DNA from 2 places in the Idiomarina sp. X4 genome. Region 1 is predicted to be linked to the other one. Evidence: predicted binding sites of a transcription regulator. Region 1 holds the regulator's gene; the other holds the start of a gene.
The links. Region 1 encodes ArgR, which controls arginine synthesis, uptake and breakdown. Its sites were predicted from a motif close to ANTGAATANNTATTCANT; they were not measured.

Region 1 (7,725 bases):
CCTAAGTATTCAGAGTACAAACCCCAGCCTTCGCCAAACGCGGAAATATAAGTCTGCTGACGGTACTCAGGTAAGTCTTCTAACTCTCCCGCAATGGCATTTTGTAAATGGTGGCCCGGGACTGCTTCGTGCAACGTCAGCGCTTCCATCTGGTATAACGGACGACGGTCTAATGCATAAGTGTTTACCCAATAAAAACCAGCGCGGTCATCGCGGTTACTACCTGAGTAACGGCCTGTGGTGTACTTCGGCGCAATCTCTTCAGGAACAGGAGCAATGCCATACGGTTTACGCGGTAAGGTTTTGAACAGCTTAGGTAACTGTCCATCCATCTTCTTCGCTATCCAAGCCGCATAGTGCAACAATTCTTCTGCGGTTTCAGGATAAAACTGCTCGTCAGTACGCAGAAACTCAACGAACTCGTCAAAGTCACCATCAAAGCCGGTTGCTTCAATGGCTTCGAGCATTTCACCGCGAATACGAGCGACTTCCTGCAAGCCTATTTCATGAATCTCATCAGCGGTCATATCCAGTGTGGTGTAATGCTTAATACGGTTTTGGTAAAACGCTTCACCGTTAGGCAGTTCACTGGCACCAACGCTTTCGCGTGCGTTCGGTAAGTATTCGGTGACCATAAACGTAAAATAGTCGTCGTACGCTGGCATAACCTGCTCGTCAATGGCGGTTATTGCGTCAGCTTTTAATGCTTCCCACTCAACGTCGTCGACAAAGCCGGGCTGCTGTGCAAATGGCGAAAAGTAAACGCTTTCTTTGGCGTCCTGAACAATGTAGGCCAAGATACTCTCTTCAAACCCTGCCATAGCTGCTGCTGGCTGTGTGTAACCTTCGTCTATCGCTTTTCTTAGCCAGTGTGTCTGTTGCTCCATGTAGCGCGGAATGCTGCGTAACTTTGAAATATAGTTCTGATAATCTTCAACTGAGTTAAAAGACGTGTATGACGGCATAAACGCCAGTGAACTATGGAAGCTGCCTTCAGCGGTTAGCGGCATGTAATGCGCATTGAAGCGGTATTCGTCGACACGGTTTTTTAGCGAATAGCGAATCATCGCGTGGTTAATTTTATCTTCATCGCTTAACTGACTCACGTTAATGGCGTCCAGTTGCTCCAGCCACTTTGACTGTTTCTGGTATCGAGCCTTAAGCGCCTCCGGGGACATATCGGTCAGCTCGGTATCGCCGGATTCATTCATACCTTCCCAGATGCTGTCTGCCAACTGATGAAATTGCTCAGCAACGCCCTGTTGTGCAACGTTTTGTTGGGTCGGTTGCTGTGACGTTGTTGTCGCGCAGGCGGTTAACCCTAATAAACTTCCAATAAGAATCAGATTACGCATGATTTTTCCTTGCGGTGTCATAACGAATACAGGCATTCTATAATGCCTTTTGCATGAGTTAATGTAAAAAACAATGCAGTGAACTCACAATAATAATAGTTAAACGGGAGAAAAGGGTGGATAAAGCGCAATCAGGGATATACGCCGAGCCAAATTTGCACGGCTTAACCTTGTTTTGTCATGTCATGAGTGACGATGTCGAGAGCTTACGCCGCAAGTTGTCGAGGTTTCCCTCTATTGTCCAGGACCTCGATGCCCGTTTCTCGGAAGCCATGCTGACGGGATTTGTCGGTATAGGGGCGGAATATTGGGACATACTGTATCCGCATAAACGACCGTTACACTTACAGACCTTTCCTGAGCTCAGTGATGCCGACCGTGAAGCACCGCGACAACCATTCGATCTTATTATCCATATTCGATGTGACCGCTTTGACGCCAATTATCTCGCTGGCAGAACCATTATGGAATGGTTTGGTTATGACATTGAGGTGGCAGAGCAAATCCGCTCTTTTCGTTATTTAGACGGGCGTGACCTGCTGGGCTTTATTGATGCGCCGGATAACCCAAGGGGCATGCGTAAACGTCAGGCCGCGCTTATTAATGCAAACGACGATAGCGACTTTGTTGATGGCAGTTATTTGTTTGTCCAGAAAATTCGTTATGACCTGCGCCGATGGGATTATTTAGGCCCTGAAAAACAAGAGCAGCTCATGGGGCGGGAAAAAGTCTCCGGTGAACGGTTGCCGGAGGCAATGATTGATGGCGTTACCCACGCCGCTAAAGCGAAGTTGATGGACAAGAAAGAGCAGCCAATACCTTTGTTGCGGCAGAACATGCCCTGGGGAGACTTACGTGAACAAGGGTTATTGGGTATGTATTTTTCTCATGCGCCAAAGAGTGTGGTCGAGTGGCTGAAGACTCGTTACTACGCCGATGAACAAGGGCAGTATGATCCGGTGCTGGATTACTCTCAGGCGGTGTTAAATTCAAGTTTCTTTGTGCCGTCGATACGGTTTTTATCTGAAAACCGTGAGTTACCGAGCACTCAAGAAGACGGCAGTACAGACTGATTCGCAAACAGTTCTTTGACTTTTTGCAGCGTGAAGTCAATATCCTGTACTTTCACCGGTGCGATAAAAATAGTGTCGTCGCCGGCAATGGTTCCCAGTACGCCTTCTTTTTTACCAACCGAGTCGAGTAAACGAGCAATGAGTTGAGCGGCGCCGGGACTGGTGCGAATAATGACCATCACATCATTATGCTGAATATCCAGTACAAGTTGGCTTAATGGTGCTTTAGTCGAGGGCACCGCTAAATCGGGCGGCAGACAGTAAACCATTTCCTGCTTCGCGTTACGGGTTCTGACGGCGCCGTACTTACTCAGCATACGCGACACTTTTGACTGGCTAACACTCTCAAAGCCTTGCTCTTTCAGTACGTTAACTATCTCGCCTTGTGAGCCGTAACGTTCTTCACGCAGTAACGTTTTGAAGGCGTCAATTAATTGATCTTTCACCATTATCGTGCCGCTTCCTGACTGTCATTTTATGCTATAATGCGACCAGTTTACTGCATTCTGTGACGCTATTCGAGCTTTGTTATAAAAGGCGGGTCAGTTGTATTTAACAGCGTATTCAAGTACAGTTTTGCACCAAATTCTGCATGTTTATGCAGTTCTAATCGACAAACAAAACGGAGTCTGAGATGAAAGTAGCCGTATTAGGTGCGGCCGGTGGTATCGGCCAGGCATTGTCATTACTTTTGAAAACACAACTTCCAGCAGGTTCAGAGTTATCTTTGTATGACGTTGCGCCAGTAGTTCCAGGTGTTGCGGTTGACCTAAGCCATATCCCTACCGACGTAAAAGTCACAGGCTTCGGGAAAGACGACCTTGCGTCAGCATTAGTTGGCAGCGACATCGTATTAATTCCTGCTGGCGTACCACGTAAGCCAGGTATGGATCGCTCTGATCTGTTCAACATGAACGCAGGCATCGTTAAAAACTTAGTACAAGGTGTTGCAGACAACTGTCCTGACGCTTGTGTTGGTATCATTACCAACCCAGTAAACACCACCGTGCCAATTGCTGCTGAAGTTCTGAAAAAAGCAGGCTGCTACGACAAGCGTAAGCTGTTCGGTGTCACCACTCTGGATGTTATCCGTTCAGAAGCCTTTGTTGGCGAACTGCGTGGTTTGAACCCAGAAAACGTGAACGTACCCGTTATAGGTGGTCACAGCGGTACAACGATTCTGCCATTACTGTCACAAGTTGAAGGCGTTGAGTTTACCGAGCAAGAAATTAAAGACTTAACTCACCGTATCCAGAATGCAGGTACGGAAGTTGTCGAAGCAAAAGCCGGCGGCGGTTCAGCAACCCTGTCTATGGGTCAGGCTGCAGCGCGCTTTGCTCTGTCATTGCTGAAAGGCCTGCAAGGTCAGGACACTGTTGAGTGTACCTACGTAGAAGGTCCGGGCGATAACGCTAAGTTCTTCGCGCAGCCAGTACGCTTAGGCAAAAACGGCGCTGAAGAAATTCTGTCTTACGGCAAGCTAAGTGCTTTCGAACAAAAATGCATGGACGACATGCTCGACGGTCTGAAAGGCGATATCCAAAAAGGCATCGACTTTGCCAGCTAAGCTGAAAAAACTTTCAGCAATCCGCTTTTGAAAATATTGGGGCGGCTATTACAGGAGACGCTACAAGCTCATCCATGAGCGCTCGACGAAGGCCATCCTTGGCCTTCGACGCTCCTGTAATAGCCGCCCCAACATTTCCGCGCTACTTACTGAAAGGTATGTAGCCTGATGCTATTGCATCAGGTGAGACGCTTAAACACCCACCTGATGCAATAGCATCAGGCTACAGAAATGGCTAAAAGGGGGCAGGTTGCTTATTTGTGAGCGTTATGAGTGTTGATAGCTTTTGTCGCGGAGTGTCGAAGGCCAGGGATGGCCTTCGTCAAGCCCTCGTGGATGAGCTCGTAGCGTCTCCGCTACAAAAGCTATCAATGCTCAAGCGAAACAAGTGAGCAATCTGCCCTCTCCCAAGCCCTACAGGGATGTATTCACGGGCGTCCTCCGAAACAGAACCCGCTCCCCCAAGGCATTTCCTTTCTCCAAGCCCGCTTACGCCACTCGGTCGACTGCCAGATGGGTTAGAGCGAGTAAAGCTTGTTTATAGTCGGAGTCGGGGAGTTCGCTTAGGGATTCGCGCGCTTGTTCGGCGGCTTTTAATGCTTTGTCGCGGGTGTACTGTAAAGCACCCGTTCGCTCCATAGCGGTTAGTACGGTTTGTAAGTGCTTACGTCCGTCACCTTGCTCAATCGCTTCACGAATCAGCTTTTGCTCGGTTTCGTTGCCGTGCCACATGGCGTATAGCAACGGCAGCGTTGGTTTACCTTCGGCTAAGTCATCGCCGGCATTTTTGCCCATTGAATCACTATCGGCAGTGTAATCTAATAGGTCATCGACCAGTTGGAAAGCCGTGCCTAAATAGCGACCGTAGTCTGCTAATTGAGCGGTGAGCTTTTCATTCTGACCCGTCAGTACGCCCGCCAGCTCTGTTGCAGCTTCAAACAGCTTGGCTGTTTTGCCGTAAATAACGTCGAAGTAGCTTGCTTCTGAGGTATCGGGATCGTTACAGTTCATTAACTGTAATACTTCGCCTTCGGAAATAATGTTGGTGGCGTCCGCTAAAATACGCAATATACGCAGAGAGTCTAAGTCGACCATTAGCTGGAAGGCGCGGGTATAGAGAAAGTCACCCACTAGTACGGCGGCTTCGTTACCGAATACAGCGTTTGCAGTTTTGCGCCCGCGGCGTAAATCTGACTCATCGACGACATCGTCATGCAGGAGTGTTGCAGTATGAATAAATTCTATAATGGTGGCGAGTTTTTGGTGATCGTTGCCGTCATAGTCCAGTGCCCGGGCGGTTAATACGGTCAGCAAAGGGCGCAGGCGTTTACCGCCGCTATTGACGATATAAATACCCAGCTGGTTAATTAAGGCAACGTCGGATTTTAGTTGTTCACCAATAAGCGCATTAACACCTAACATGTCGTCTTTGGCTAATGCGTTAATGGACTGCATATCCATCATAGATATCTGAAATTTACAAAATTTAACGGAAACCAGATGGTACACTAATTCAACGAGCTCGGAAACTCTAAAGGCGGCAAATTAGGACTTGCGATCGTTGGCGGGATTACGTACAATTCGCGCCCTGATTTGAATTTGGATACCCAATAGGGTTGTGGAGAATAATATGTACGCAGTATTCCAAAGTGGCGGTAAGCAGCACCGTGTGTCTGAAGGCCAAATCGTCCGCCTGGAAAAACTGGAAGCAGCTACCGGTGATGTAGTTGAATTCGACCAGGTTTTGATGGTTTCTGACGGCAGCGACGTAAAAATCGGTGCTCCGTTCGTATCCGGTGGCAAAGTGAAAGCAGAAGTGGTTGATCACGGTCGTGGCGATAAAGTTAAAATCGTTAAGTTCCGTCGTCGTAAGCACTCTCGTCGCCAACAAGGCCATCGTCAGTGGTTCACTGAAGTGAAAATCACTGGTATCAATAGCTAATTAAGGAGTAACGACATGGCACATAAAAAGGCTGGTGGTTCTACTAAAAACGGTCGCGATTCAGAGAGTAAACGCTTAGGTGTTAAGCGCTTCGGTGGTGAATCGGTTCTTGCAGGTAACATCCTGGTTCGTCAGCGCGGTACACGTTTCCACGCTGGTAGCAATGTTGGCATCGGTAAAGATCACACGTTGTTCGCGACCTCTGAAGGCAAGGTATCTTTCGAAACGAAAGGTAAGAATAACCGTAAATATGTGAGCGTTATTACTGACTAATAACCTCGACATAAACTGAAAAGTTTCGGTTCGAAAGCCCTGCCATTACGGCGGGGCTTTTTCTTATGTGCTAGAATTTTGCACAATATTTAATGAGTGATAAGTAGCAGATTGCGATGAAATTCGTTGATGAAGTAGAAATTCGTGTCGACGCCGGTGACGGCGGTAATGGCTGTATCAGTTTTCGCCGCGAAAAATATATACCGAAAGGTGGTCCAGACGGAGGCGACGGCGGTGATGGCGGTGACGTCTACCTGCAAGCCGATGAAAACCTGAATACGCTTATCGACTATCGTTTTGAACGTTTCCATAAAGCGGAACGTGGTCAAAACGGTATGGGTAAGAATTGCACCGGTAAACGAGGCAGCGACATTACTTTGACGGTTCCTCCGGGAACTCGTGCGACTGATATTGATACCGGCGAAGTCATTGGCGATTTGACCAAACATGGACAAAAACTGCGGGTTGCTAAAGGCGGCTTTCATGGCTTGGGCAACACTCGCTTTAAAAGCAGCGTGAACCGCGCGCCACGCCAAAAAACAGACGGCACGCCCGGAGAAGTACGTAACCTGAAGCTGGAGTTGATGTTGCTAGCCGACGTTGGTCTGTTAGGTATGCCAAATGCGGGTAAGTCGACATTTATTCGTTCAGTATCTGCAGCAAAACCGAAGGTCGCCGACTATCCGTTTACCACCTTGGTTCCAAACTTGGGTGTTGTAACGCCGGCGCCGGGACAGAGTTTTGTGATAGCTGATATTCCCGGACTTATCGAAGGGGCTGCAGAAGGTGCAGGGCTAGGTATTCGTTTCTTAAAACACCTTGAGCGCTGCCGGCTGCTATTGCACTTAGTTGATTTAGCACCGTTTGATGAAACGGATCCGGCTGAACAGGCTCGTATCATTATTGATGAGTTAGAAAAGTACAGCCCGAAACTGGCAGAAAAACCACGCTGGCTAGTCATTAATAAAGTTGACTTGGTCTTAGATGAAGAAGTCCAGGAGCAAGTTGATGCATTAGTGAAAGAGTTGAACTGGGATGGTCCTGTGTTCCAGATTGCGGCGTTGGAAGGCAGAGGTTCGAAAGAACTGTGTCGCGAAGTCATGAACTATATTGAAACTTTGCCCGTACCGCATATGGAAGAGCAGGAAGAAGCCGATCCGGTTGAATTTAAGTGGGACAGTTATCACGAAGATGTTATGGATGAACACTTTGATAATGATGAAGACGACGATGACGACGACGACGATCATGGCGTCGAAGTCATTTATCAGAAGTAGCCTGGCGTTATTACGTTAGATTCTATGTTGAAGCTTAAATCCCGCCTGATGCAATAGCATCAGGCTATACGAAGGTAATTCTGGATGAAAATATCGCTTGTAGTTGCAATGGCAGACAATAGAGTCATAGGAAAAGACAATAAAATGCCGTGGCATTTGCCTGACGAACTCCAGTATTTCAAAAAAATTACCTTGGGTAAGCCAATTGTTATGGGGCGAAATACCTTTGAATCAATTG
Region 2 (7,725 bases), 360 kb from region 1:
AAAGACCACTTGCCGCCGGATCTATTGTCGATAGCTGACTGTGCGGCCGAGAGTATTTGCTGATTCAGATCGCCTTTATCAAAAGGTGAATTCTTTTCTGTGCAATACAGTGGGTACTCAGATTCAATACCCGAGGACGCTAGCAACATATTTAAGTCTACAGCTTGCTGACGTTTCGTTTCACCGGGTAAACGCTCAAGTAAATCGGTGCGCCCGATAACATCGGTAAGCTCTTTTACCCCCAGGTAAGACAAAATGTTGCGCACTTCTTCTGCCATAAACTCAAACAACCGGATGACTTTTTCCGGTAAGCCAGAGAAATGCTTTTTCCTCAGCAGCTCGTCTTGTGTTGCAATACCGGTCGCACAATTATTTAAGTGACAAATTCTTAAGTACTTGCAGCCCAGAGCGACCATTGGCGCAGTACCAAAGCCAAAGCTTTCTGCTCCTAAAATCGCCGCTTTGACAATGTCTTTGCCGGTTTTTAAACCGCCATCAACCTGCAGGCGTATTTTGTGTCTTAGCTTATTCGTTACCAGCGCTTCATGAACTTCCGCCAGACCTAACTCCCAGGGCGAGCCAGCATACTTTACAGAAGTGAGCGGACTGGCACCGGTGCCTCCGTCATAGCCGGACACCGTAATAAGGTCCGCATAGGCTTTTGCTACGCCCGTAGCGATAGTGCCAATACCCGGCGTAGAAACCAGCTTTACCGATACTAACGCCTCAGGGTTTACCTGTTTTAAGTCAAATATCAACTGAGCGAGATCTTCAATTGAGTAAATATCGTGATGCGGTGGCGGTGATATTAATGTCGTACCCGGTACCGCGTAACGCAATTGGGCAATTTCTGCCGTGACCTTTTCTCCTGGGAGCTGCCCACCCTCTCCGGGTTTCGCGCCTTGTGCGACTTTTATTTGAATAACATCAGCATTAACGAGGTAGTGCGGTGTCACTCCGAAGCGGCCTGACGCGACCTGTTTAATGCGCGAGTTCTTTTCAGTATTGAACCGTTTAGGGTCTTCGCCCCCTTCTCCCGAGTTCGAGTGACCGCCAATTCGATTCATCGCTATCGCCAATGCTTCATGGGCTTCTGAACTGAGCGCACCAATCGACATCGCCGCTGTGTCAAAACGCTGGTATAAACGCTCTTTGGGCTCAACCTCATTGAGGTCAATCATAGGCGTATTTGGAAGCTTTAAGTCCAGCAAGTCGCGAATATGAGTCACCGGCCGCTCGTTAACGTATTTAGCGTAAACCTTGTAAGCTGATTCATCCCCGGTATTAGCTGCTTCTTGCAATGCAACCACGACATCGGGGTTATAAGCATGGTACTCACTGCCATGCACATATTTTAATAAGCCTCCCTGAGCTAGCGGTTTGCGCTTTAACCAGGCTTTTTGAAAGCGTTGCAGTAAATCCTGCTGAATATCATCAAAACCGGTACCGTTAATACGCGCCGGCATATTGCAGAATGATAACTCTCTGACATCCGAATTAAGCCCAACGGCCTCAAACAGCGATGCACCGCGATAACCGGAAATTGTCGATATGCCCATTTTCGAAAGTATTTTTAATAAACCTTTGTTCAGCCCTTTACGGTAATTCAGTAACGCTTCTCTGACTGGCAGGTCTATTTTCTGCTGCCCGGCTAACTGCTCAACCGTTTCATATGCGAGGAATGGATAGATTGCCGTGGCCCCCAGACCCAGTAGAACCGCCATGTGATGTGAGTCACGCGCAGAAGCAGTTTCGATAATAATATTAGAGTCGCAACGCAGGTTTTCATTGACCAACGCCTGCTGAACCGCACCAACCGCCATTGGCGCCGGAATAGTGATATCATCTTTTTCAAAATGGCGATCGGTCAGAATGGCAATAACCACACTTTGCTTTCTTACCGCCTCAACCACTCTTTCAACAAGCTCATTAAGCGCCTGCTGTAACGATTTATCCGCTGGATTAAATGCCAATGAAAAGTCCATACTGCGGTAATGTTTTTCGTCTAAGTCCCGCAGTTGTTTAACGTCGGTATACATTAAAATGGGCGACTCAAATACCACCCGATCAGCATCACCTGAGGCTTCGTTAAAGACATTATGCTCGCGGCCAATAATGGTGCTTAAGGACATGACGTGACGTTCGCGAATTGGGTCAATTGCCGGGTTGGTAACCTGCGCGAACTGCTGCCGGAAATAATCGTAAAGCAGTCTGGGCTGTTTGGACAAAAAAGCTTGGGGCGTATCATCACCCATTGAGCCAACCGCTTCCTGCCCATCTTTGGCAAGAACACTAATAACTTGTTGCAACTCTTCTTCAGAATAGAGAAAGGCTTTGTGGAATACGGCCATGGTCTCGTCACCGTAAAGTCGCTGGCCGATTTTGTCGGCGTGACTATGCTCAAACGGCACTAAGCGGCGGCGGTTTTGCGACAACCACTGTTTATAAGGGTGACGCTCTTTAAGATCCGTTTCAATATCATCGTTATACCAAATCTTCCCCGTATAGGTGTCAACCGCCATCATTTGACCCGGACCTAAACGTCCTTTCTCTGTTACCTCTGCCTCATCGTAGTCCCAAATGCCGACTTCGGACGCAATAGTGAGTATGCCGGACTCAGTGAGCACGTAACGCGCTGGGCGTAAGCCATTTCTGTCGAGACTGCAGGCAACATGCCGACCGTTGCTCAATACCACCCCCGCAGGGCCATCCCAGGGCTCCATATGCAGTGCGTTAAACTCATAGAATGCCCGCATCTCATCTGACATCGTCGCATCCCCCTGCCAGGCAGGCGGAATTAATAAGCGCATCGCGCGGAATAAATCCATACCACCAGCAAGCAGCAGTTCAAGCATATTGTCCAACGACGCTGAGTCTGAGCCACTCATGCCCACCAAGGGAACGGCGCGTTGCAGGTCAGGTAATAATGGCGTGTGAAATTTGTAAGCCCGGGCACGCGCCCACTGACGGTTGCCTCGTATGGTATTAATTTCACCGTTGTGCGCCAGAAATCGAAACGGTTGAGCTAATGGCCAGCTGGGCTCTGTATTGGTTGAAAAACGTTGGTGAAACACACAAATGGCAGTGGTCATACTCTCATTTGCCAAGTCATGGTAATAGCTGGCCAAATCCTTCGCTAATACCAGCCCTTTATAAACAATCACCAGACTCGATAACGACGCTATGTAAAGCTCATTGTTGTCTGTGTAGTGCTGCTCTATTCGACGGCGCGCCATATAAAGGCGCCGCTCAAGATCTTTTTTTCGCCACCCCGGTGGTGCCGACACGATAACTTGTTCAATAGCGGGTTCCGACTGGGCGGCCTGCGTGCCCAAAATGGTCGGATCCGTTGGAACCTTGCGCCATCCATTGACGGTTAACGTTTCCTGTTTTAATTCTTCTTCAATAAGCTGTCGCGCGGCTTCCTTTTTGTCATGGCTTTTGCTGAAAAACACCATGCCAACGGCAAATTTCTTACTAAGAGACCAGTCCTGAGATTTAGCAAAGTCCTTGAAAAACTGTTCCGGCAGTTGCAGTAACAACCCACAACCATCACCCGTTTTACCGTCGGAGCCAATGCCACCGCGATGCTGCATTCGGTCTAAACCATGCAAAGCAGTCGTTATTAAGTCATGCTTGGCCTGACCATTAATATTCGCTATCAAGCCAAAACCACAGTTATCCCTTACGTCTGCATTTTGATACAGTCCCATGCACTAATCCTGAATAAATAATCATTAATTTTAGATTAGCATGCAGTTGTGAAGTTCGGTAGGAAGCTTGTTTATTATCGTTATAAACGGGTTGTATAAAGCAAAAAAGGCCTCTAAATGAGGCCTTTGGGGTTATTTTAGTGTCGCAGCAAATGCCAACATTCTATCCAGCGGTACCATCGCTTTTTCTCCAAGCTCTGGATCGACATGAATTTCATGTTCTTTCCCACCCGTTTCAAGCGCCTGCTCAATCGCTTTAAGACCGTTCATCGCCATCCACGGACAATGCGCACAGCTTCGGCATGTTGCGCCATTACCGGCCGTTGGTGCCTCAATAAAGGTCTTGTTTGGTTGCAGTTGCTGCATTTTATAGAAAATGCCTTTATCCGTCGCAACAATAAAGGTGTCGTTAGGCAGTTCCTGGCTCGCTTTAATAAGCTGCGATGTTGAGCCAACAGCATCGGCCATTGCGACAATATTTTCTGGAGACTCTGGGTGTACTAAAATAGCCGCATCAGGGTGCAACGCCTTCATGTCTTTGAGCGCTTTGGCTTTAAATTCGTCATGCACAACACAGGCACCTTGCCATAACAGCATATCTGCGCCCGTTTCACGGGCAATATAGCCGCCTAAATGCTTGTCAGGCGCCCATAAAATTTTCTCGCCTTTGGCATCTAAGTGATCAACCAGCTCTAACGCCATGCTTGAGGTAACGACCCAATCAGCTCGCGCTTTGACAGCTGCTGAGGTATTTGCGTAAACCACAACCGTGCGATCCGGATGCTGGTCACAAAATTCTGAGAACTTTTCCGGAGGGCAGCCTAAATCTAGTGAACACTCGGCATCTAACGTAGGCATTAACACCTGTTTATTCGGTGTCAGTATTTTCGCCGTCTCTCCCATGAAGCGAACACCCGCAACAATGAGCTTTTTCGCCGGATGGTCACGACCAAAGCGCGCCATTTCTAGCGAGTCAGCAACACAACCGCCTGTCTCTTCAGCCAGCGCCTGAATGTCAGGGTCAGTGTAGTAATGTGCCACTAAAACCGCATCTTTCTCTTCAAGAAGCGCTTTAATGTGTTCAACCGTTTCCTGTTTTTCTTCAGGCGTCAACGGCTTGGGTTTTGGTGGAAACCGATAGTCAAGGGTATCCAGCGTTTGAATCTCAGTCATGGTATTACAGCTTATGTCCAAGTGTTCGTTATAACGTGGCGGCTAGTATAGTCGAATTCAAGAGGGGGTTGTAGTTAAGTTATCAGAAAGAAGAGGTGGTGGGTTGTGCAGGATTCGAACCTGCGACCAATTGATTAAAAGTCAACTGCTCTACCAACTGAGCTAACAACCCATAATTCTGATTTTTTTAGCATTAGCGAGTGGTGGGTTGTGCAGGATTCGAACCTGCGACCAATTGATTAAAAGTCAACTGCTCTACCAACTGAGCTAACAACCCAACGCTAATTATTCGTTACCAGTTCTGCTTGGCAACGGCGGCATAGTTTACTGAAATAACGCGCTTATGCAACTTAAAATTGAAAAAAACTGTCTGACTGATTAATTCACGAACACATGTTGCGCTCGTGTTAGTTAATTCAGTCGTTGCTTGGCTAAATTTGCTTCAGTACTATCCGGGTACTCACTAATGACTTGCTCGTAATAACGCTTTGCATCAGCGGTGTTACCCTGGTCATTTGCGATAGCACCAAGCTTCAATAAACAGTCACCACGCTTATTACTGTCAGGGTAGTCTTTTACTACCGTCATGAACTGTTGTTCAGCTTTACCATATTCTTGCTGAGCAAAGAAAAGCTGTCCAAGCCAGTAATGGGCGTTTGGCGCATAAGTAGAGTTAGGAAAGCTCTCCAAAAAGGACTGGAAAGCAGGAATGGCGGCGTCATAACGCTTATCTTCCAAAACCAACGCAATGGCTTTGTCGTAAGCATCATTTTCACTCAAGCTTGCTGAATAACTGCTGCCATCAGCTTGCGTCGGTACCTGCTGCATATTGGAATAACCTGCGCCGGCATCATTACTCTGGCTATTGTTGTCCTTTAACTGATTAAAGCGACGATCAATTTCCTGATACAGCTCGCGCTGGCGTTGTAAAAGTTGTTCCAATTGATAGGCATGCTCTTCAGTTATCCCTCTTAATTCTGCAACATCTTGTTGAACGGAATTAAGCTGATCCATCATGTTGAGTTGTGCACTGGATCGAGCCTCAAGCATGCGCTCGATTTGATCCAGACGCTTTTCAACGTCACCTGAAGAAGAAAGACCCGAAACAGGCGCCTGGGCTAAAGCAAGCCCAGGCACCAATAAACTGACAGCTAACAGCGTTTTTTTCATGAACTATCCGTCTAATTTAGGATTAGTACACTAAAACCGCACGACGGTTTTTCGCGTATGCACTTTCAGTTGACGCATCAACTAAAGGCTTTTCTTCACCGTAAGATACGGTTGAAGTTTGAGAGTCCTGAACTCCTAAGTTGTGCAAGTAGCTTTCAACCGCTTGTGCACGACGCTCGCCAAGTGCGATGTTGTACTCAGGCGTACCACGCTCATCAGCGTGACCTTCGATAACCACTTTCACAGACGGGTTCTTAACTAAGTAATCTGCGTGCGCAGCTAATAGCTCTGCGTATTCAGATTGTACGTTAGACTTATCGAAAGCAAAGTAAACAATGTGTTCTTTGCGCAATGCTTCCATTTTCTCTTGACGTTGTTCTTCAAGCGTTTTTTGACGCTCAGCCGCACCAACTTCAACACCAGAATCTTGTTCTGCTTGTTGATTCGTTTCCTGACCTGAGCCCATACCTGAATCGGTTTCCTGGTTTGAGCTACATGCGGCCAGAGTTGCCATTGGTACAACGATTGCCAGAGCTTTAAAAAGTTTATTAAGCTGCATCCTTTTCGTCCTTATCGTTTAATCGAACAATTCAACCATTCAGGCTATTTACATAAATGGCGACCAAGAGGGAGACTTAACTTCCCCATCAGACGCCGGTAACCGCGCTTTAAAACGTCCATCGGTTGATACCAATGCTAGTACTTGCTTGTTATTGTGCGTTGTACTGTATATCACCATACTACCATTCGGTGCGATACTTGGTGACTCATCCAAAGACGTTTTTGTTAAAACCTGCATTGTTCCTCTTGGGAACTCTTGCTTAGCTATATGATAGTTCCCTCTGGTACGGTTTACCAGAATCATGTCTTTACCAGACGGAGCTACCGTACCACCTAAGTTCTGCTCACCTTCGAACGTCAGTCGGCGAACTTGACCTGACGACAACTCTACATTGTAAAGCTGCGGTCTACCGCCACGCTCTGACGTAAATACTAGCGACTTTCCGTCAGGTGTCCAACTTGGTTCTGTATCAATCGTACGATTCCGCGTAACTCGTTGCAAGTTTTTCGTTTTTATATCGAAAACATAGAGTTCCGGGTTACCGTCCTTTGACAATACCATGGCCAATTTTGAGCCGTCTGGTGAGAACACAGGATTACCATTGATCCCCGGAAATGACGTCAGTTTTTCACGACGAGTGGTGTAAATATCCTGCATGAATATCTCCGCCGTTTTATTCTCAAAGCTCACGTAGACCAGCTTGTTACCGTCTGGTGACCATGACGGGGACATTAATGGCTCAGGGCTGCGCAATAAGATTTTTTCATTCGCACCGTCGTAGTCAGCAACTGCCAACTTATAAGGGTAACGGTCATCATGGTTAACAGTGACGTAGGCAATTTTTGTCATAAACGCGCCTTTTTCACCAGTCAGCGCTTCATACACAACATCCGAAATTCGGTGCGAATAGCTACGAAATTGATCACCATCAATAACACTTGAACGAGAATCAAGCACATGGTCATTGCTTTGCACCAGTTCGCCATTACGCAGCATTTGGGCATTACCACCGGTAATCTGGCCGCGTAACACATCAATAAGTTCAAATTTAACCATATAGCGGTCAACTGAATACGGTTCAACCGAACCAACTAATACGGCTTCAAC

Region 2: a site for ArgR is predicted at 3,722-3,739, ahead of gltB (glutamate synthase large subunit). Genes of this name have one in related genera too.

What each region holds. Positions count from the first base shown of each region.
Region 1 covers NZ_CP025000.1:689,481-697,205, reverse strand. Annotated here, with positions in the region: gene CWC33_RS03335 (DUF885 domain-containing protein) at 1-1,355, opposite strand, end outside; gene CWC33_RS03330 (Dyp-type peroxidase) at 1,472-2,428, shown strand; gene argR (transcriptional regulator ArgR) at 2,404-2,877, opposite strand; gene mdh (malate dehydrogenase) at 3,063-3,995, shown strand; gene ispB (octaprenyl diphosphate synthase) at 4,485-5,456, opposite strand; gene rplU (50S ribosomal protein L21) at 5,626-5,937, shown strand; gene rpmA (50S ribosomal protein L27) at 5,953-6,210, shown strand; gene cgtA (Obg family GTPase CgtA) at 6,327-7,487, shown strand; gene folA (type 3 dihydrofolate reductase) at 7,572-7,725, shown strand, end outside.
Region 2 covers NZ_CP025000.1:329,364-337,088, forward strand. Annotated here, with positions in the region: gene gltB (glutamate synthase large subunit) at 1-3,713, opposite strand, end outside; gene nadA (quinolinate synthase NadA) at 3,846-4,886, opposite strand; tRNA gene CWC33_RS01660 (tRNA-Lys) at 4,983-5,058, opposite strand; tRNA gene CWC33_RS01665 (tRNA-Lys) at 5,088-5,163, opposite strand; gene ybgF (tol-pal system protein YbgF) at 5,298-6,056, opposite strand; gene pal (peptidoglycan-associated lipoprotein Pal) at 6,079-6,615, opposite strand; gene tolB (Tol-Pal system beta propeller repeat protein TolB) at 6,664-7,725, opposite strand, start outside.